3 regions of the Quadrisphaera setariae genome follow, and region 3 is predicted to be linked to each of the others. Evidence: riboswitches for the same ligand, from Rfam matches in the RefSeq annotation. Region 3 holds a riboswitch; each other region holds the start of a gene.

Region 1 (7,206 bases), on a different contig from region 3:
GCCCTGGCCGCCAGCGCCCTGGCCGCCGCGCCGGCCAGCGCCCGCGGACCGCTCGCCGGCGGCTTCGTGGTGGCCGCGGACGCCCGCCGCCGCGAGGTGCACTGGGCGCGCGTGGCCGTCGACGACCCCTCCGACGCGCTCTCGGGCTGGCGCCGCACCGCGGGCCCGGACGTCTCCGCCGCCGCCGACGTCCCCGCCCAGGGACTGCCCGCCGTCGGGCGCGGCGCCACCCTCTACCGCGACGCCCTGCCCGGGCCCGACGTGATCGCGGGCGCCTCGGGCGACGCGCAGGACGCCGTGGCCCTGCCCCTGGACCCCGACCCGGGCGTGCTCGGCGCGCTCGTGGCGAGGCGGCTGGCCACCGGCGGTGAGCTGCTGCCCCCCCAGCCGCTGTACCTGCGCCGCCCCGACGCCCAGGTGCCGGCCTCGCTCGCCGGCCGGTGAGGCGGTGAGCGCGCCGGTCCTGCGGCCGATGCGCTGGTGGGACGTCGAGCCGCTGCTGCCCGTCGAGGCGGAGCTCTTCGGCGCCAGCGCCTGGAGCGCGGAGACCTTCTGGTCCGAGCTGGCCGCCCCGGGGCGCACCTACCTCGTCGCCGTCGAGGACGACGACGACGGCGTGCGCGACCGGGCGCTGCTCGGCTACGCCGGCCTGGCGCTCGCCGGGCCCGACGCTGACGTCCAGACGCTCGCCGTGGCGCCGCACGCGCAGCGCCGCGGCGTGGGCGGCCTGCTGCTCGACGCGCTGGTCCGCGCGGCGCGCGACGGGGGCGCCAGCGCGGTGCTGCTGGAGGTGCGCGCCGACAACGCCCCGGCGCAGGCGCTCTACGCCGCCCGCGGCTTCGAGCGGATCGGCGTGCGGCGCCGCTACTACCAGCCGGAGGACGTCGACGCCCTGGTGCTCCGGCTGCGCCTGGCCGGCACCTGACCGGCACCTGACCGCCACCTGGCCGGCGCTGGAGCCCGTTCTGGAGCTGTCGGCGACCGCTCGTAGGGTGTCGGCGTGACCCTGGCCGCGCAGACCGCCGAGTCCGCCCCCACCTCCGCGCCGCTGGTGCTCGGCATCGAGAGCTCCTGCGACGAGACCGGCGTCGCCCTCGTCCGCGGCTCGCAGCTGCTGGGACACGCGGTGGCCAGCAGCGTGGACGAGCACGTGAGGTTCGGCGGGGTGGTCCCCGAGATCGCCAGCCGCGCCCACCTCGAGGCGCTCCTGCCCACGACGCGCCGCGCCTGCGAGGAGGCGGGCGTGACCCTCGCCGACGTCGACGCCGTGGCGGTGACCGCCGGGCCGGGCCTGGCGGGCGCGCTGCTCGTGGGCGTCGCCGCGGCGAAGGCGCTCGCGCTGGCCCTCGACGTGCCGCTGCTGGGCGTCAACCACCTCGTGGCCCACGTCGCGGTCGACGTGCTGGTCTCCGGCGCCCTGCCGGAGCGCAGCGTGGCGCTGCTGGTCTCCGGGGGGCACACCGAGCTCCTCGACGTGCGCAGCCCCGGACGTCAGGGGAGCCAGGGCGTCGGCGCGATGCGGGTGGAGCTGCTCGGGCAGACCCTCGACGACGCCGCCGGTGAGGCGTTCGACAAGGTCGCGCGCCTGCTCGGGCTGCCCTACCCCGGCGGCCCGCACGTGCAGCGCGCCGCCGAGTCCGGCGATCCCGCGGCGTTCCCCTTCCCCCGCGGCCTGACGGCCGCGCACGACCTGCGCCGCCACCCGTACGACTTCTCCTTCTCCGGGCTCAAGACGGCCGTCGCCCGCCAGGTCGACGCGCACCGCCGCGCCGGAGGCGAGCTGGACGAGCGCTTCGTCGCCGACGTCGCCGCGTCCTTCTCCGAGGCCGTGGCTGACGTCCTCGCGCGCAAGACGGTGACCGCGGCCCTGGACCGCGGCGTGCAGACGGTGCTGCTGGGCGGCGGGGTGGCCGCGAACGCGCGCGTGCGCGGGCTCCTGGCCGAGCGGTGCGAGGCCGCCGGGCTGGACCTGCGGGTGCCACCGCTGCGGCTGTGCACCGACAACGGCGCCATGGTCGCCGCGCTGGGTGCGCTCGCGCTGGCCGACGGGCTCGGGCCCTCCCCGCTGGAGCTGGCCACCGACCCCGGGCTGCCGGTCTCCACCATCGTCGTCTGACCCGTCGATCGAACCAGAGAGCAGGTCCCGCGGTGCACGGCGAGTACAAGGTCCCCGGCGGCAAGCTCGTGGTGGTCGACCTCGACGTCGACGACGCAGCCCCCGGCGGGGTGCTGCGCGGCGTCCGCGTCTCCGGGGACTTCTTCCTCGAGCCCGACGACGCCCTCGAGGCCATCGACGCCGCGCTGGAGGGCGCCCCCGCTGACGCCGACGCCGCCGACCTGGCGGGCCGGGTGCGCGCCGCCCTGCCGGCCGGTGCCGTGCTCCTGGGGATCACGCCGGAGGCCGTCGCCGTCGTCGTCCGACGCGCCCTGGCGCGGGCGACCGGCTTCGCCGACCACACCTGGTCGCTCGTGCACCGGGGACCGGAGAGCCCCGAGCTGCTCATGGCCCTCGACGAGGTGCTGCTCGCCTCGGTGGCGTCGGGAGAGCGGGGGCCCACGCTGCGCGTGTGGGAGTGGGACCGCCCGACGGTGATCATCGGGAGCTTCCAGTCGCTGCGCAACGAGGTCGACGGCGAGGCGGCCGCGGCGCTGGGGGTCGACGTCGTGCGGCGGATCAGCGGCGGCGGGGCGATGTTCGCCGAGCCCGGCAACACCATCACGTGGTCCCTGACGGTGCCCGACTCCCTCGTGGCGGGGCTCAGCTTCGTGGACTCCTACGCCTACCTGGACGCCTGGGTGCTGGAGGCCCTCGGCGACCTCGGCGTCAAGGCCGAGTACCGGCCCATCAACGACATCGTCTCCGCGGCCGGCAAGATCGCCGGGGCGGCGCAGAAGCGCGTGCCCGGCGCCGTGCTGCACCACGTGACGATGTCCTACGACATCGACGCCGCCAAGATGCTGCAGGTGCTGCGCATCGGGCGCGAGAAGCTCTCCGACAAGGGCACCACCAGCGCCGCCAAGCGCGTGGACCCGCTGCGCTCGCAGACCGGGATGGCCCGCGACGACGTCATCGCCGCGATGGCCGCCTCGTTCCGCGGGCGGTACGGGCTCGTGGACGGCGACGTCACCGCCGCGGAGCTGGCGGCGGCCCGCGAGCTGGCGCAGAGCAAGTACCTCGACCCGGCCTGGACCGCCAGGGTGCCCTGACGCTACGGTGCCGCCCAGGTCATGAGCGCCAGCGCCAAGCCCCGGCTCGCTGGCCAGCAACCCCCGCGTCGTGGGGTGCTCCGGGTGATGACCGGACCAGGCGTCCGCGCCCGGTAACGACGCGCTCCTCCTCGTCGGTCCCGGGCACCGCCGCCTGGTGACGACCACCGATCGCCGAGGAGAGCGCTGTCGATGAGCACCACCACCCAGCCCACCAGCACGCCCACCAGCACGCCCACCAGCACGCCCACCAGCCAGGCCGAGCGGCTCGCCGCGGCGCGCGCCCGCCTGCAGCCCGTCTTCGACGACGTGGCGCAGGGCGTGGTGCAGCGCGAGGTCGACCACCAGCTGCCGCGCGAGCAGGTGCGCGCCCTCGTCGAGGCGGGCTTCACGCGCCTGCGCGTGCCGGTGGAGCACGGCGGCGACGGCCTCGACCTCGTGGGCTTCACGGAGCTCCTCATCGACCTGGCCGCCGCCGACTCCAACCTCCCGCAGATCTTCCGCGGGCAGGTCGCGTGGGTCGAGCACCTGCTCTCCCTGCCCGAGGGGCCCTACCGCGACGCGTGGCTCGCACGGGTGGCCGCGGGGGAGTGGACCGGCAACGCCTGGAGCGAGACCGGCGGTACCACCCTCGGGGGGCAGGCGACCAAGGTCCGCCGCGACGCCGACGGCCGCTGGCGCATCAGCGGCCGCAAGTACTACACGACCGGCACGATCTACGCCGGCTGGAGCGACGTCGTCGCCCAGCTCACCGACGAGGCCACCCTCGCCGCGCAGGAGGCCGGAGACGCCGCCGCCGGGACCGTGACGGCGCTCGTGCGGCTGGACCAGCCCGGCGTGACCGTCAGCGACGACTGGGACGGCTTCGGCCAGCAGCTCACCGGCACCGGCACGCTGGTGCTCGAGGACGCCCTCGTCGAGGACGACGACCTCGCGGCCTTCGACGACAGGTTCCGCTACCAGACCGCGCTGTACCAGCTGGTGCTGCTGGCCGTGCACGCCGGCATCGCCGCCGCGGTGGAGCGCGACACCGCCCACGAGGTGCGCTCCCGCACCCGCTCCTACAGCCACGGCCTGGCGCCGGTGGTCCGCGAGGACCCGCAGGTGCTCGCGGTGGCCGGGGAGATCTCCTCGACCGCGTTCGCCGCCCGCGCGATCGCCCTGGCCGCCGCGGCCGCCGTCCAGGGGGCCGCGGACACCGCGCACGACCGCGACAGCGAGGCCGACCTGGCCGCGAACGTCCGCGCCGAGATCGCCACCGCGCAGGCGCAGGTGGTGCTGTCCGAGAGCGTGCCGCGCGCGGCGACGCTGCTGTTCAACACCCTCGGCGCCTCGGGGACGTCGCGCGCGAAGGACCTCGACCGGCACTGGCGCAACGCCCGCACGGTCGCGTCGCACAACCCGGTGATCTACAAGACCCGCATCGTGGGCGACTGGTCCGTCAACGGCACCACCCCGCCGTTCGTCTGGGCCATCGGCACGCACACCGAGGCCACGCCCGCGCCCCAGGGCTGACCGACCGTCCGTTCCTCTCCGCACCCTCCGCGGCAGGTGCGCCGAGCGCGCCGCCACAACCGCACGTGCCGCGGAGGGTGCGTCGAGGAGGGCCCGGGCACGGCACTCGCCGCGGAGAGTGCGCGAGGAGGAGCGGGCGGAGCGGGCGGTCAGACGGTGAGGGCCAGGCCGGCGGCGAAGGCCGCGTAGGCGGAGGACGCCACCGCCAGGCGCACCGCGGTCACCCTGCGGGTGGCGAAGAGCACCAGCAGGTAGCCCACGCACAGCAGGGTGGCGACCGCCGCCAGCAGCAGCGGTCCCTGCACGTGCCAGCTGGTGAAGGCCAGGCCCAGGCCCGTGGGGATGGTCGCCTGGATGACCATCGAGCCCGCCAGGTTGCCCAGCGCGAGCGACACCTTGCCCTTGCGGACCCAGATCAGCGCGTTGAGCATCTCCGGCAGCTCCGTCGCGACGGGCGCGAGCAGCAGCGCCACCAGCGACGCCGACAGGCCCAGCTGCGGGGCCAGCGCCTCCAGCTGGCCCACGAACACCTGCGACGCGGCGAAGATGACGGCCAGCGACACGACCACCTGCACGACGACGGCGGTGGTGCTCGGGCGCTCGCGGCGCGGCTGCGCCTTCAGCGGCTCGAGGTCCTCGGCGCTGTGCGCCTCGCCGCCGGCGCGCACCTGCCGCCAGCAGTAGACGGCGTACACGCCGAAGAACACCCACCCCAGCCACGGCTTCACCGTGAAGGCCACCAGACCGAGCCCGGCGGCCAGCGCGAAGCTCACGAGGAACCAGGTCTGGTCGCGCGCCAGCGAGCGCGTGTCGAGCTCGGCCAGCTGGGCGGTCTCGGCGTCGGTCGGTCCACCGGCGGCCGCCGCGCCGCCGCCCCGGGAGGAGCCCGTGGGCGCTCCGGCGGCGCCGACCCGCTCCGCGGCGACCACGCGGTTGCCGGCGCTGCGGTGCACCGCGCGTCGGTTGGTCAGCAGCACCACGCCGACCACGGCGTAGGCCAGGCTGCCGACGACGAGCGGTCCGCCCAGCGCCGCACCGACCCCGACGTCGGCGCCGGTCTCCTGCGAGCCGAACAGCACTGCGACGAGCGTGACGACGCTCTCGGGCAGCGCGGTGCCGGCGGCGGCCAGCACGGTGCCCACGGCGGCCGAGCCGACGGCCATGCGCACGCCCAGCCACTCGACGGCGTTCACGAACCACTCGCACGCGAGGTAGATGAGGACGGCGCAGCCGAGCAGCAGGACGAGGGTGAGGAGCACGCGGTGCCTCCGCAGCAGGTCGCCGAACCCGTGCGGGCACAGCGAGAAGGCGGCGAGCCGGGGACCCGCCAGGGCCCGCGACCAGCTCACCGCCATCGGTCAGGACGAGTCGTGGTGGCCCGCGCAGCGGGCCGCCACCGACGTTATCGGCTGCTGCGGCGGGGGACCAGCACTTCGGTCACCCGAAAAAACCACGTCTGACCTGCGCGGACGCATCCGCTGAGTTCGGCTGCCCGAAACCCCGGTCGGCGGCCGGGCTCAGGAGCGCAGTGCAGCGGCCCACTCCGGGGCCCGGTGCTCGACCTCGGCGCTCGCGCCTGACAGGTCGGCAGGTTCGCGCAGCGCCTGTGGTGGGCGGGCGTGGAGGTGCGGCCGGTGGGCGGGCAGCGCAGCGGAGACGGCGAGCGCCAGCCCGAGCAGGAGCGCCGGGGCGGCGAGCGCCAGGAACAGCACGGCGACGGCGGTGGACACCGGCGGCCCTCCTCCCACGACGAGTCCGGGCGGCGTCTGCGACCCCCGGTTTCGGTGGACCGAAACTACCACCCCTCCGGGCGGTCGTGCAGGTCCGAGCGCCCGGCGTCGTCAGGTCGTGGCCGGCGTCACGTCGCCAGCCAGGCCTCCACGCGCTCCAGCGCCTCGCTGACCAGTGCTGCCGGTGCGTGCGAGGCGGCCTCGATCCCGCTGCGCGCCACGGTGGCGAGCTGGGCGTCGTCCAGGCCGAGCGCCGTGCGCGCCGTCTCGTACTCCTCCAGCAGCCCGGGGCCGAAGAGCAGGGAGTCGTCGGTGTTGACCGAGCAGGGCACCCCCGCCTCAAGGAGCTGTCGCAGCGGGTGCTCTGCCAGGGACGGCACCACGCCCAGCAGCACGTTGGACGTCGGGCACACGTCCAGGCAGACGCGCTCGGCGGCGAGCCGCTCCACGAGCGCCGGGTCCTCCACGGCGCGCACGCCGTGGGCGATGCGCCCGGCCCCGAGGTCGTCGAGGGCGGACCTCACGCTGTCAGGGCCCAGCAGCTCGCCCGCGTGCGGCGCGGACACCAGGCCGCCGGCCCGGGCCACGGCGAAGGCGCGGGCGAACGGCGCCGGCGGGCCGAGCACCTCGTCGTGCGCGAGGCCGAACGAGACCACGCCGGCCTCGGCGCGGGTCACGGCGAGCTCGGCGAGCGCCTCGGCGTCCTCCGGGGGCAGCACGCGGATGGCCGTCACCATCAGCCCGAAGCCCACGC
Region 2 (7,206 bases), on a different contig from region 3:
CGTCGTGGCCGGCGCGCTCATGGCCGCCGCCGTGGTGGTGAGCATGACGCTCGCCTACAAGCACCGGCCCGTCTACGCGCCCGTGCCCGGGCCCGCCGCAAGCCTCGACAGGTACCGCGAGGGCCTGGAGCCGCTGCGCCGCGTGCTCACCGTGGTGCTCCCGCTGCTGCTCGGCCTGTTCGCCGGGTCCGCCGCGTCCAGCCGGTGGGAGACCGTGCTGCTGTGGTGGAACCGCACCTCGTTCGGCCAGGTCGACCCCGTGTTCGGCCACGACATCGGCCTGTACGTCTTCACCATCCCGTTCGTGCGCTTCGCCGTCGGGCTGCTCACGGCGGTCGTGCTGCTGGCGGGCATCGCCGGCGCCATCACGCTGTACCTGTACGGCGCGCTGCGCCTGTCCGGCCCCGGTGCTCGCACCACGGTGGCCGCCCGCGTGCAACTGGCCTCCACCGCAGCGGTGCTCGTGGGCCTGCAGGCCGTCAGCTACTGGCTCGACAGGTACTCCACGCTCACCAACACCCACGTCCGCTTCGCGGGCGCCAGCTACACCGACGTGGCCGTGGTGGTGCCCGCTCGCGGCATCCTCGCGATCGCCGCGGTCATCTGCGCGGTCCTCTTCGTCGTCACCGCCGTGCGCGGCGGCTGGCGCTTCCCGGCTGCGGGCGTGGGCCTGCTCGTCGTCGTCGCCGTGGTGGCCGCGGGCATCGTGCCGGCGGTGGTCCAGCGCGTGCAGGTGGTGCCCAACGAGGCCCGCGTCGAGGCGCCGTACATCGAGGACAACATCCGGGCCACGCGGGCGGCGTTCGGCCTCGACGGCACCGACGTCACCCAGTACGACCCGGCGCAGACGGCGGCCCCCGGTGCGCTGTCCGCGGACGCCGGCACCACCGCGAGCATCCGCATCATGGACCCCGCCGTGGTGAGCCCCACCTTCGGCCAGAACCAGCAGGTCAGGAACTTCTACCAGTTCGCCAGCCCGCTGGACGTCGACCGGTACGCCATCGAGGGTCGCGACCAGGACGTCGTGGTGGCCCTGCGCGAGCTCAACCTCAACAACGTCGGCAACCAGTCGTGGGTCAACACCCGCACCCAGTACACGCACGGGTACGGCCTCGTGGCTGCAGCCGGCAACCAGCAGGGCACCAACGGCCTGCCCGACTACCTCGAGGGCGGCATCCCCAGCACCGGCTCGCTGCCGGAGTACGAGCCGCGCATCTACTTCGGGGAGTACAGCCCGGAGTACTCCATCGTCGGAGGCCCGGCGGCCGCGCCGGGCGACGGCAACGAGATCGACTACCCCACCGAGAGCGGCGAGGCCCGCTACACGTTCCAGGGGAGCGGCGGACCCGGCGTGGGCAACATCGTGGAGCGGGCGCTGTACGCGATCAAGTTCCGCGACGCCAACATCCTCCTGTCCAGCGCCATCAACCCCCAGAGCCAGATCCTCTACGACCGCAACCCCCGCGAGCGGGTGCAGAAGGTCGCGCCGTTCCTCACCCTCGACGGCGACCCGTACCCGACGATCGTCGGCGACCGGATCAAGTGGGTCGTCGACGGCTACACCACGTCGGAGGAGTACCCCTACTCCCAGCCGCAGGTGCTGCAGGACGCCACGCAGGACACGCTCACCACCCCCACCGGCACCATCGCCGCCCTGCCCCCCAACCAGGTCAACTACCTGCGCAACTCCGTCAAGGCGACGGTGGACGCCTACGACGGCAGCGTGGAGCTGTACGCGTGGGACGAGTCCGACCCGGTCCTGCGCGCCTGGCAGAAGGCCTTCCCCGACGCCGTGAAGCCGCTGCAGCAGATGTCGGGCGACCTCATGGCGCACGTGCGCTACCCCGAGGACCTCTTCAAGGTCCAGCGCACCGTGCTGTCCAGCTACCACGTGACCGACCCGGGCTCGTTCTTCTCCCAGCAGGACTTCTGGCGCGTCCCCGACGACCCGACGCGCCAGGGGACGGCCCCCGGCGGCGGCACGGAGGCCGCAGCGCAGCCGCCGTACTACCTGACGCTGCAGATGCCCGGCCAGGGCGAGGAGGCGTTCTCGCTGACCTCGACCTACATCCCCCGGAGCCAGCAGGGACAGGCGGGGCGCAACATCCTCACCGGCTTCCTCGCTGTGGACGCCGACGCCGGCTCCACGGACGGGCAGAAGAAGCCCGGTTACGGGCAGCTCCGCCTCCTGCAGATGCCGACCGACGGCACCGTGGAGGGTCCCGGCCAGGTGCAGGCGGACATCAACTCCAACACCGAGATCTCCCAGGAGCTGAACCTGCTGCGGCAGGGAGGCACCGAGGTCATCAACGGCAACCTGCTGACGCTGCCCGTCGGTGACGGCCTCCTCTACGTGCAGCCGGTCTACATCCGCTCCACCGGAGAGACGTCCTACCCGGTGCTGCGCCGGGTGATCACCTCCTTCGGAGACCAGATCGGCTTCGCCCCCACCCTCGACGAGGCGCTGGACGAGGTCTTCGGCGGCAACTCCGGGGTGACCGGTCCGGATGCCGGGCAGGGCTCGGGCGACCAGCCCGCGCCGGGTGCCTCGGGGTCGCCGGGAGCCTCGCCGAGCCAGGGCACCTCGCCCTCGCAGGCGCCGAGCAGCAGCGCCACCGGGGCACCAGTGCCCGAGAGCGTCCGCGCGGCGCTGCAGGAGGCCGTGGCCGCCGAGGGCGAGGCGCAGCGCGCCTTGCAGAACGGCGACTTCGCCGCGTACGGGCAGGCGCAGGCGAAGCTCAAGGCGGCGCTCGACAAGGCGGTGGCCGCTGAGGCGGCCGCCACCGCCTCGCCGTCGGCGACACCCGCCGGCTGAGCCGGTCGAGCACCTCCGCGTGCACCCGAACGGGCCCCCTCGGCAGCTGCCGAGGGGGCCCGTTTGGTTCTCCGCCAGGGGTCGGGTAATGTTCTGTTCACCGACGCGGGGTGGAGCAGCTCGGTAGCTCGCTGGGCTCATAACCCAGAGGCCGCAGGTTCAAATCCTGCCCCCGCTACTCCTGACGAAGGCCGCCGATCCTCTGGATCGGCGGCCTTCGTGCTGTTCGGGCTCCCTCACCTGCGGAACCCGGTACCGGTCCGTCCCGGGAGGTCCCGTGTCCGGTGAGCACCCCTGGCGCTGGCGGCTGGCCGCAGCGGCGTTCGCGTTCTGGGCCACGATGCTCGGCACCACGCTGCCGACCCCGCTCTACGGCCTCTACACGCAGCGCCTCGGGCTGTCCGCCCTGCTGCAGACCACCGTCTTCGCCGCCTACGCCCTCGGCGTGGTCGCCGCGCTCGTCGCCGCCGGGCAGGCCAGCGACAGGTTCGGCCGGCGCCCGGTGCTGGCCGTCGGCCTGGGCTTCGCCGCGGCGTCCGCCGTCGTCTTCCTCCTGCCGCCGACGGTGCCGGGGCTGCTGCTCGGGCGGGTGCTGTCGGGGGTGTCCGCGGGCCTGTTCACCGGTGCCGCGACCGCGCTCGTCTCCGAGCTGGCACCCCCTCGCTCGGCCCGCGCCGCCTCCCTCGTGGCCACCGCCGCCAACATCGGCGGGCTCGGCTCCGGGCCGCTGCTCGCCGGCGCCGTGGCCCAGCTCGACTGGGCCCCGCTGGTGGTGCCCTACGCGGTGCACCTCGCGCTGCTGGCGCTGGCCGGGGCCGCGCTCGTCGTCGTCCCCGAGACCGTCAGCGGACCGGTGGGGGAGCGCCCCGCCTGGCGCCCGCTGCGACCGGCCGTGCCGAGCCGGGCGCGGGCGGCGTTCGTGCCGGCGGCCGTGAGCGGCTTCGCGGGGTTCGCCTGCCTCGGGCTGTACTCCGCGGCGGAGCCGCGCGTGCTGGGCCAGCTGCTGGACGTCAGCGCCCCGCTCGCCGCCGGAGCCGTGGCAGCGCTCATCTTCGCGGCCTCGGTGGGCGGCCAGGTCGCCACGGCGCGCCTGGCGCCCGCGAGCGTGCTCCCCGCCGGCTGCGCCGCCCTCCTGGCGGGCACCGCTCTGCTCGCGGCGAGCCTCGAGCTGGTCTCGCTGCCGCTGCTCCTGCTCGCCACCGCGGTGCTCGGTGCGGCGCAGGGCGCGTGCTTCCGCGCCGGGGTGGCCGAGGTGGGTGCGGCGGCACCGCCGCAGCGCCGGGCGGAGGTGGTCTCCACGCTGTTCGTCGTCTTCTACGTCGCCATCTCCGTGCCCGTGGTGGGGGTCGGGGCCCTGGCCGACTCCGCGGGGCTGCGCGTCGCCGTGCTCGCCCTGGCAGGGCTCGCGGGCGGGCTCGCGGCGGCCGCCCTCGTCCTGCTGCTCGTGCGCCGCCGCCGGACCGCGGTGACGCAGGGGTAGGGGACGCGCGGCCGCAGGGAGGGCGGAAGGGGCTTGACCCGCCCCGCCGGGTGTCCCTACGGTGATCGACGTCGGTCATGAGTGGCAGCGGCAAGCCCTGGCTCGCTGTCCAGCAACCCCCCTCCGCGGCGGGGTGCTCCAGGTGAAGACCGGGCAGGACGCAGCCGCGATCCTGTCAGCGCGAGGTCCCCCAGAGGGACGAGACAGGAGCTCCCCATGAGCCTTCCTCCCCGCACGTCCGAGGTCCTCACCCGCAGGCTCGTCGTCGACCTGGGCCGGACGTCGTCCACGCGCTGTCGCGCCTGACGACGCCACCGAGCCCTCCCCCCGACGACCACCCTCCCGGCGCCCCCGCGTGCGCCCCGACGACCTCCGGAGCACCCGATGACCCTCCTCGACGACGCCCTGTCCAGCACGTCCTCCCGCACGGCGCCCACCTCGACCGCGTCGACCGCGTCGACCGCCGGCACGGGCCCGGTCCGCAGCGGCCGGCCCGCGGTCGGCCACCTCATCGCCGGCGCCGAGCACTGGCGCACGTCACCCCGCCCCTCCGACGCCGCGGGCTGGCTCCTGCGCGCCGAGGACGTCGCCGCGCAGCTGCGCCGCGGCGCCGTCGAGCGCGACCGCGCCGGCGGGCACCCCCGCGAGGAGGTCGACCTGCTCAAGGCCTCCGGCCTGGTCACCCTCCTCGGCCCGGCCGAGCACGGCGGAGCCGCCCAGAGCTGGGAGACCGCCCTGCGCGTGGTGCGGACCGTGGCCCGCGGCGACGGCTCGATCGGGCAGCTCCTCGGCTACCACTACCTGTGGGCGTGGGCGGCGAGGCTGGTCGGCACCGAGGAGCAGATCACCGCGGTCGAGCAGCTGTACACGGCAGGGGAGCTGCTCTTCGGCGGAGCCGTCAACCCCCGCGACGGCGACCTCGTCATCACCGAGGACGGCGACGAGCTCGTCTTCCACGGCCGCAAGTCGTTCTCCACCGGTGGCGTGGTCTCCGACCTCACCGTGCTCGAGGGCGTCGTCGACGGCACGGACACCCACGTCTTCGCGATCGTGCCGACCGACCAGCCCGGCATCGTCTTCAACGACGACTGGGACAACCTCGGGCAGCGGCTCACCGAGAGCGGCTCGGTGCGGGTCGACGGGGTCCGCGTGCCCTGGGCGGCCGCGGCCGGGTTCGTCGACGGGGTGTTCCAGCCGCTGACGTACAACACGCTCAACGTGCCGACCATCCAGGTCGTCTTCGCCAACTTCTACCTGGGCATCGCCCAGGGTGCCCTGCAGCGGGCCGCGGAGTACACCCGCACCACCACCCGCGCCTGGCCGTACGGCGGTGACGACAAGGAGTCCGCCACGCAGGAGTGGTACGTGCTGGAGGGCTACGGCGAGCTCGCCACGAAGCTGTGGGCCGACGAGGCCCTGCTCGACGCCGTGGGCGCCGAGGCGAGCGCGGTGCTCCACGCACCGCGCGAGGGGCTCACCGAGCGTCGCCGCGGTGAGCTGGCGGTCCGCATCGCGGCCGCCAAGGTCCGCACCGTCGACGACGGCCTGGAGGTGGCCACCAAGGTGTTCGAGCTGACCGGAGCCCGGGCCAGCGCCAACGCCGTCGGGCTGGACGTGCACTGGCGCAACCTGCGCACCCACAGCCTCCACGACCCGCTGCCGTACAAGAAGCGGGAGGTGGGGGGCTTCGTGCTGCTCGACGAGGTGCCCGAGCCGACCTGGTACACGTGACCTGCTGACCGCGCTCGTCGTCGTCCTGGGCCGTCCCCGGGGGACTCAGGACGACGACGAGCGTCAGCGCCGCTGCAGCAGCCCCAGCACCTCGTCGTGCAGCAGCCCGTTGGTGGCCACCGCGTTGCCGCCGTGCGGACCGTCCTCACCGGCCAGCGACGTGAACCGGCCGCCCGCCTCGGTCACCACCGGGACGAGCGCGGCCATGTCGTACAGCTCCAGCTCGGGCTCGCAGGCGATGTCCGCGGCGCCCTCGGCCACCAGGACGTAGCTCCAGAAGTCGCCGTAGCCGCGGGTGCGCCACACCTTCTTGGTGAGGTCCAGGAAGCCCTCCAGCCGGCCCGCCTCCTCCCACTCCCAGATCTCGGAGTGCGACAGGCTCGCGTCCGACAGGGCGGCGACCCTGGACACCTGCAGCCGCTTCGCCGAGCTCAGCCGCGGCCCGGTGTACGCGCCGGTGCCCTGCGCCGCCCACCAGCGCCGGTTCAGCGCCGGGGCGGACACCACGCCGAGCACGGGCACACCGTCGTCGAGGAGGGCGATGAGCGTGGCCCACACGGGTACTCCGCGCACGAAGTTCTTGGTGCCGTCGATCGGGTCGACCACCCACTGGCGCCCCGAGGAGCCCTTCGAGACCCCGCTCTCCTCGCCCACGAAGCCGTCGCGGCTGCGGGTGCGGCTCAGCTGCGACCTGACGATCTCCTCCGCCGCCCTGTCGGCGTCGGTGACGGGGGTCAGGTCGGGCTTCGTGTCGACCACGAGGTCGCGGGCCTTGAAGCGGGTGGTGGTGAGGTTGTCCACGGCGTCGGCGATGACGTGCGCGAGCCTCAGGTCGTCGTCATAACCGGGCACACCTCGCACCGTATCGGTCGCTCCTACCCTGGGTGACGTGGTCCCCGCACCTCACGGCAGCTCGAGCGGCAGCACCGACGGCGCCATCGGCGAACCGCTGCAGCAGGCCCTGGCCGCTCGGGAGAAGGTGCTGCGCGCCTTCCTGGACGCCGACGGGCGCCTGACCTCCATCCCCGTCAAGCGCGCGAAGCGCCTCGTGGTGCTCGACCTCATCGCCAGGGTCTTCGAGCCGGGGGAGCGCTACCCCGAGCTGGAGGTCAACGCGCTCCTGCGGGCCTTCCACGACGACGTCGCCGCACTGCGCCGCTACCTCGTCGACGAGGGCTTC
Region 3 (7,206 bases):
CGAAGGCCTCCACGGTGTCCAGCCCGAGGCCGGCGAGGCGGGCGGCGGTGCCCTCGAGGTCGGCGTCGAGGGCGTCCTTCACGGTGTACAGCTGCACGGAGATCTGCGGCGTGCTCATGGTGGTCCTTCCGTCGGTGGTGCTGTGGTCGTCAGGGCTGGTGGGTCTGCTGGTCCTCGTGCGCCTGCAGCCACCGCAGGGAGCGGCGCAGGGAGGCGGTGACGTCGGCCGCTGGGTCGGTGAAGGTGAGGACCCGGGCGGCCTGCGGTGCGGCGCGCAGGATGCGCGGCAGGTTGAGCCCGCCCCAGCCGAGCGGTCGCTGGCGGGGGGCGGGGGAGTCGAAGGAGCCGTCGGTGAGGTGCAGGATCCGCACCCGCTCGCCGAGCACCTGGAGCAGCAGCGCGGCGTTCGTGCCGGCCGCGCTGGCGGCGAAGACGTCCACGTCGAGCCCCACCCGGGGGTCGAGCTGCCTGACGAAGACGTGCAGGGCGTGGGTCCCGTGGACGGTGCTGCGCAGCTCGACGCTCCCGGTGCGGTAGGCGAGGCGCAGCCCCCGGGCGTGCGCTGCGGCGGCGAGGTCGTTGACGCGCGCTGCCAGCTGGGCGGCCCGCTCGGCGCTGGACCAGCGCCCGGCGTCGGTGCACCCGTCGACGACGACGCCGATCCCCAGCTCCAGCGCAGCGTCGAACACGTCGTCCGGCCGCTCGGCGTCGAGGGTGGAGGCCCGGCCCGAGGGGGCGCTGGCTCCGCTGGCGCGCAGGGCGGTCCGATAGGCGTCCACGTGCTGGTCGAAGGCCCACGGCTCCACCGCGGTGAACCCGGAGGCCACCGCCCGGTGCACCGCGGCCGCCGGGTCGCCTCCGGCGTCCCCGAGCAGGCAGGACACGTCCACCGAGACCGGCGCCGTCACCGCTGGGTGCTGGTCACGTCAGCGCACCGACCGGATCGGCAGGACGACCAGCGCCCCGACCACGCTCGCCGCGACCGCCACCCAGAGCAGCAGGTCGTAGTTCTGGCCGGTCGCGCTCCCCACGGCCAGCAGCGCACCGCCGAGGGCGGGGGCCAGGGTCTGGGGCAGGGCGTTGGCCATGTTGAAGACGCCGAGGTCCTTGCCGGAGTCGTCGGGGTCGGGCAGCACGTCGACCACCAGGGCCAGGTCCACGCCGACGTAGATGCCGTAGGCCAGCCCGAGCACCGCCTCGACGAGGTAGAAGTGGCTGACGTCGCTGGCCTGGGTGAGCATCGCCGTGCCCACGGCGAAGACGAGGGTGGAACCTGCCACGAGCGCCTTGCGCCGGCCGGTGCGGTCGGAGACCCAGCCTGCGAGCGGGGCCACCACGAGCAGCACCACGGTGTAGATGAGCACGCCCGTGGAGACGGCGGCCACCGCGCTGCCGGCGTCCAGCCCGATGCGGTCCTCCATGTAGAAGAGCCGGAACGTGGTGAACATGAAGGTCGCGAGAGTGATGAGGAAGCGCGACCACCAGGCCAGGGCGAAGTCGGGGTGCTTGCGGGGGCTGACCCAGAAGGTGCGCGCCCACTCCCGCAGGCCCATGCGGGGGGGCTTGGCGGGCAGCACCTGGTCGGGCAGGACGACGGCGTAGACGGCCATCGCGATCACCGCGAGCAGCGCCGGGCCCACGAACATCAGCAGCAGGTTCCCCTGGAAGAACTGCGCCACCAGCGTGCCGCCGTAGATGCCGACGTTCTGCGCCATGCCGATGACGGCAGCGACCGTGCCGCGCTGCAGCTGCGGCACCTGGTCGGCCAGCGTGGCCACGAAGGGGGCCAGGGCGGCGTTGGCGCCGGCCTGGGCGAGGAACCAGCCGGCGGTGACGGTCGCGACGTCCGTGCCGAGCGCCATGACGGCGAAGGCGAGGGTCATGACGACGGTCCCGCCGACGATCCACGGGCGCCGGCGGCCCCACCGCGAGGTGGTGCGGTCCGACAGGCGGCCGAAGACCACGTTGGCCAGGAAGGCGGCGGCCGCGCCGAAGGCCGCGACGACGGCGACGGCCTCGGTGCGACCGGCCTCCGGCACGATCGTGTTGACCTTGACGGCGATGCCGACGATGGCCGGGCCGAGCAGCGCGATGAAGAAGAACAGCTGCGCCGCGACCAGCGCGGTCGTGAACCGCGGGCCCACCGGCACGGTCGGTTCGGAGAACCAGCCCTTCCCGGGGCGTTCGAGCTGGTCGGCCCCGGGGTCGGGTGCTGCCGTGGCGGTCATGCTGCTGCTCCTCAACACGCGTCATCGGGTGGGGATCGTGCGGCCCCGCGCAGGGGCTTATGCGTATCAGTTACCGGACGGTAGGGTTTGAGGTGCGCCCACGTCAAGGACGGTGCTCACGTCCAGGGAGGTGTCGGTGCCGCGGAAGGATGTCGGGATGACCCGCCGCCGCGCCGCGCGCCGCGTGACGGCCACGGACGTGGCCCACGAGGCCGGCGTCTCTCAGGCCACCGTCAGCTACGTCCTCAACGACACCCCCGGCCAGGCCATCCCCGAGGTCACCCGGCAGCGCGTCCGCGCCGCGGTCGAGCGGCTGGGCTACGCGCCGCACGCCGCGGCTCGCGCGCTGCGCACCGGTCGCAGCGACGTGGTGCTCTTCGTGCTGCCCGACTGGCCCATCGGCCCCGCGGTGGCCGCGGTCGTGGAGGGCCTGACGCACGGGCTGGAGCAGCGCGACCTCACCCTCCTCATCCGCAGGGCGAGCGGCGGACGCCCGCTCGCCGACCTCTGGCGCTCGCTCACCCCGGCGGCCGTGGTGAGCCTCGAGGGGGTCGCCGACGGCGACCGGCACGCGCTGGACGAGCACGCGATCCCGCTGGTCAGCGTCCCCCTCCAGGCCCGCGTCAACGCCGACGACGGGGTGCTCACCGTCTCCCACCCCGCCATCGGGGCGCTGCAGCTGCAGCACCTGGCGGCCACCGGCCACCGCCGCACCGGCTACGCGGCCCCCGCCGACCCCCGTGTCGCGGCCTTCCGCGACCTCCGCCTCGACGGCGTCCGCACCGCCGCCCTCGACCTGGGCCTGGCGGACCCGTCCGTCCGCGAGGTCGACCTCACCGCCGAGAGCGCCCGCAGCGCGGTGCAGGCCTGGCTCGCGGAGTCACCGCCGGTCACGGCCGTCTGCGCCTACAACGACGACGTCGCCTTCGCCGTCCTCGCCGGCCTGCGCGCCCTGGGGCTGTCCGCCCCGGGAGACCTCTCGGTCATCGGCGTCGACGACGTGCCGCTGGCCGCCCTCGCCGCTCCGCCGCTGACCACGGTCCGGCAGGACGCCGGCGCCCTCGTCGAGCACATCGTGAGCGCCGTGCTGAAGGCGGTGGTGGGGGAGGGGCCTCCGCCGCGGCCCCGCTCCGACGCCATCTCCCTCGTCGTCCGCGAGTCCGCCTGACGAGGAGCGGAGGTGGCGCCGGAGCCCTTCCGTCAGGCGCCGCTGGTGGCGGGCACGCGGTCGAGCTCGAGGTCGCCGAGCGTCACGCCCCGCGCCTCGTTGCCCTTGACGAACCACGTCACGCCCGCCGCCGCGCCGATCAGCCAGAACGCCGCGAGCAGGACGAACATCGAGGTCACCGAGAAGACCAGCGCCACCTCGGCCAGCAGCACCTGTCCGATGACGGCGCCCATGCGCCCCACCCCGACCGACGCGCCGACGCCCGTGGCCCGCAGGTGCGTGGGGAACTGCTCGGAGAACGTCGGGTACGCCGACACCCACGCGCAGGTTGCGAAGAACGCCGCCACCGTGAACGCCGCCAGCACGAGCCCGCGGGAGCCCGTCGCGGCCGCCGCCGCGCACCCGAGCATGCTGAGCGCCGCACCGCTGTAGCTGATGACCACCGAGGGCCTGCGGCCCAGGGCGTCCAGGGCCCACGCGACCAGCACGCCGCCCGCGAGCGCCCCGACGTTGGCGACCAGGAAGTACCAGGGCAGCGCGGCGTCGGAGATGGGCACGGCCCCGGAGGCGGAGGAGAAGACGAAGACGCTCATCGCGGTGAAGAGCCCGTAGTAGCCCGCGGCCTCGGAGAAGTCGAGCGCCATCCCGAAGAAGAGCTTGCTGCGGTGGTGCTGCCACAGCTCGGTGAGGGCCCCGCGCCCTCGGGCCCGCGAGGGCGGCAGGACGTAGCCGTCGGGGCTCGTCTGGCCGGTGATCTCGACGACGACGGCGTCGGCCTCCGCCAGGCGGCCCCGCGACGCCAGCCACCGCGGCGACTCGGGCACGAGGCGCCGTGCCAGGAGCCCGTAGACGGCGCTGACCACGCCGAACAGCAGGGTGTAGCGCCAGGTCAGGCCGAAGGTGGAGATGACCAGGATGGACACGAGCGACGACAGGATGCCGCCGAGCGCCCAGAACGTCATCACCAGGCCGTTGCTGAGGCCCCGGCTGCGCGCCGGCGTGAACTCGGAGATCGCCGAGGTGATGGCCGAGTACTCACCTCCCACGCCGAGGGCGGTGATGAACCGCAGCACCACGAACACCTCGTAGGTGGGCGCTGCGGCGCTGGCGACCGCCGCGATCGAGTACACCAGCAGGGTCGCGACGAACAGGCGCTTGCGCCCCACGCGGTCGGCCAGCCACCCGAAGCCGAGCGCGCCCACGGCGATGCCGAGGAACCAGACGACGTTGATGGTCACCGCCTGGTCGGCGCCGAGGCCGAACTCCGACTGGATGCCCGGGATCACCGAGCCGATGATCTGCACCTCGAAGGCGTCGAGCATCCAGCCGATGCCCAGGGCGGTGGCGATGCGGGTGTGGGTGTGTCTCCAGCGCGTGAGATCGAGCCGAGATGCCATGGGAGTCCTCCGTGCCGTAGCCGAAGCGCCGACGGAGGGAGGGAGCAGTCATGGGGGTGCCCGTCCTTACCCGCGCGTCGGCGCAGGTCAGGTCATCACCCGGGGCACCCCACGACGAGGAGGGTTGCCGCCCAGCAAGCCGGGGCTCAGTGCTGGAACTCGTGACCGGGACGGAACCTAGCCAGGCGTGGATCTCGATGTCAACGGCTGCCCCGCGCGCCGCGCCCGGCGACGACGACCGCCGCTGCCGTGGTGCCCACCAGCACGAACAGGCCGGTGTCGCCGGCCAGGTACTCGTCGGCGACGACGGGGTCGGTGGCGGTCACCACCGACGAGGCGAGCCAGGCGAAGGCGGCGTTGTGGGCGACGTGCCCGACCACCGCTGGCCACGTGCTGCCCGACCTCTCGCGCAGCACCCCGAACAGGGCGGAGAAGGCCAGGACGCTGGCCGAGAACAGCGGCAGCACCACCCAGCGGTCACCGGCTGCGTGGTACCAGGGCGTCAGGAGCACGTACGGCAGGTGCCACGCGACCCACACCACCCCCACGACGGCGAACGAGCGGCCGCGACCGAGCCAGGTCACCAGGCGCGGCTGCAGGTAGCCGCGCCAGCCGACCTCCTCGCACAGCGCCAGCAGCGTCCCCGTCACCAGCAGGCTGACGAGGACGACGGCGGCGTCGTCCGTCGGTCCCGTCAGGCGTGCCCACCCGAGGGTCACCACGAGGGCGCAGGCGACCAGGGAGACCCCGGCGGTGCTCGCGACGGCGGCGGGCCACCACCGCAGCCCGGCCCGCCCGAGCCCGAGCCTGCGCCACCCCTCGCGCGTCCAGCCCTCACGGGTGATCACGAGCAGCATGACCAGCACGGTCAGGGCGGGCGACAGCGCCAGGACCAGGCCCTCCGCGACCCGCGAGGTCGCAGCGGAGGTGAGCAGGACAACCGCGACGAAGACGAGCGCGGCGGCGCGGTCAGGCAGGCGGGTCAGCACGGGGCGGCCTCCGGGGCGGCGGTCAGGGACCGGCCCAGGCTGCGGCCGTGGCGCCCGCCGTCGCGTCCACCGTGCGGAGCGCCCTGCCAGGCCCGGCCGTCAGCCCCGGGGGGCGTGGCCCCGGCGCCCGGTGGGACCTCCGGTGGACGCCGCGCCCTCTCCGCCGGCGGTGCGATGACGGGTATGACCTCCTCCCTCCTGCGAGGCCGCTGGGCGCTGCCGGTGCTGCTGACCGTCGCGGCGGTGCTCGTGGTGGCCTTCGTCGCCGGACCGCGCGCCCTGCTCAGCGCCCGGTGCGTGGCGGCCTGCGATCCGCACGCTCTGGGAGCGGCGCTCGCTCCCGCCCTCGCCGACTTCCTCCGCAGCGGAGACGGCGCGCTGCCCGGCGCTCTCGGGCAGCTGGTCGACCTGTGGTCCTGGTGGCACGCGACCAAGGTGGTGGTCTGCGCTGCGCTGGTGGCCATCACCGGCCTGCTCGGCGCTGCACTGCGGCACCGCCGATCGGCGGCTGGTCGCCGGACGGCGGTGTGGTGGGCGGTCTCGGAGGCGGTGGGGCTGGTGGCCGTCGTCGCGGCTGCGGGCCTGCTGGTCCTGAACGTCCAGGCCACCGCAGCTCCGCTGGCGGCGCTGCTCCCGCTCCTGCCGGAGGGCGCGGCGGGCCAGGGCCCCGGAGCAGCGGCCGCGCAGGTGCGAGCGCTGGTGGTGGCAGGTCCTGGGGCGGCCCCGTCAGCGTCGCTCAGCGTGCTGGTCGACGAGGTGGCCCGCTACCACTGGACCGGGGCGTGCGCGGCGGGTGCTCTGACTGCGGCAGCAGCGGCCGTGCTGGTGCGTGCGGTGCGCCGACGGGCGCTGGTGCTGGTGGTGGTCGCGGCGCTCGCCGTCGTCGTCTTCGGGCTGGTCTGCGCCCTCAGCGCTGCCTCCGCCCTGCAGCCGCTGGACGCGCTGCGCGGTCTCGTCGGGCCCGGGTGACCTGACGCAGCGAGCCCGCACCACCCGTCCCCGGCGGGGGGGCGGGTGGTGCGGGCCCGGCTCCGCGGTCAGGAGACCGCGGTCATGCGCTCGCGCAGGTCAGATGTCGTAGTACATCTCGAACTCGTGCGGGTGCGGCCGGAAGCGGATCGGGTCGATCTCGTTCTTCCGCTTGTACTCGATCCAGGTCTCGATGAGGTCCTCGGTGAAGACCCCGGAGTCGGTGAGGTACGTGTGGTCCTCCTCGAGCGCGTCGAGGACGGCGCCGAGCGAGCCCGGCACCTGCGCGATGGCGTCGTGCTCCTCGGGCGGCAGCTCGTACAGGTCCTTGTCCACCGGGTCCGGCGGCTCGATCCGGTTCTGGATGCCGTTGATGCCGGCCAGCAGCATCGCGGAGAACGCCAGGTACGGGTTGCACGACGGGTCCGGCACGCGGAACTCGATGCGCTTGGCCT

Evidence for each region. A riboswitch is a leader RNA that binds a small molecule or an ion and turns the genes downstream of it on or off. The one in region 3 is predicted to bind S-adenosylmethionine.
Region 1: it holds a riboswitch for S-adenosylmethionine, as region 3 does, so the genes downstream of both, FMM08_RS00785 (acyl-CoA dehydrogenase family protein) here and FMM08_RS17100 (MFS transporter) in region 3, are expected to answer to the same signal.
Region 2: it holds a riboswitch for S-adenosylmethionine, as region 3 does, so the genes downstream of both, FMM08_RS02690 (acyl-CoA dehydrogenase family protein) here and FMM08_RS17100 (MFS transporter) in region 3, are expected to answer to the same signal.

Annotation. Positions count from the first base shown of each region.
Region 1 is NZ_VKAC01000001.1:137,297-144,502, forward strand. Features, by position in the region: gene tsaB (tRNA (adenosine(37)-N6)-threonylcarbamoyltransferase complex dimerization subunit type 1 TsaB) at 1-444, shown strand, start outside; gene rimI (ribosomal protein S18-alanine N-acetyltransferase) at 473-925, shown strand; gene tsaD (tRNA (adenosine(37)-N6)-threonylcarbamoyltransferase complex transferase subunit TsaD) at 1,001-2,116, shown strand; gene lplAB (lipoate-protein ligase LplAB) at 2,149-3,207, shown strand; SAM riboswitch class IV at 3,225-3,333, shown strand; gene FMM08_RS00785 (acyl-CoA dehydrogenase family protein) at 3,400-4,722, shown strand; gene FMM08_RS00790 (sodium:calcium antiporter) at 4,872-6,077, opposite strand; gene FMM08_RS00795 (hypothetical protein) at 6,240-6,452, opposite strand; gene add (adenosine deaminase) at 6,581-7,206, opposite strand, start outside.
Region 2 is NZ_VKAC01000001.1:604,586-611,791, forward strand. Features, by position in the region: gene FMM08_RS02675 (UPF0182 family membrane protein) at 1-2,815, shown strand, start outside; tRNA gene FMM08_RS02680 (tRNA-Met) at 2,920-2,993, shown strand; gene FMM08_RS02685 (MFS transporter) at 3,093-4,295, shown strand; SAM riboswitch class IV at 4,369-4,482, shown strand; gene FMM08_RS02690 (acyl-CoA dehydrogenase family protein) at 4,680-6,026, shown strand; gene hisN (histidinol-phosphatase) at 6,090-6,878, opposite strand; gene FMM08_RS02700 (DUF2087 domain-containing protein) at 6,916-7,206, shown strand, end outside.
Region 3 is NZ_VKAC01000011.1:10,750-17,955, reverse strand. Features, by position in the region: gene FMM08_RS17120 (sugar phosphate isomerase/epimerase family protein) at 1-118, opposite strand, end outside; gene FMM08_RS17115 (sugar phosphate isomerase/epimerase family protein) at 150-908, opposite strand; gene FMM08_RS17110 (MFS transporter) at 927-2,228, opposite strand; gene FMM08_RS17105 (LacI family DNA-binding transcriptional regulator) at 2,386-3,396, shown strand; gene FMM08_RS17100 (MFS transporter) at 3,429-4,793, opposite strand; SAM riboswitch class IV at 4,851-4,960, opposite strand; gene FMM08_RS17095 (CPBP family intramembrane glutamic endopeptidase) at 4,994-5,782, opposite strand; gene FMM08_RS17090 (hypothetical protein) at 5,966-6,751, shown strand; gene glnA (type I glutamate--ammonia ligase) at 6,851-7,206, opposite strand, start outside.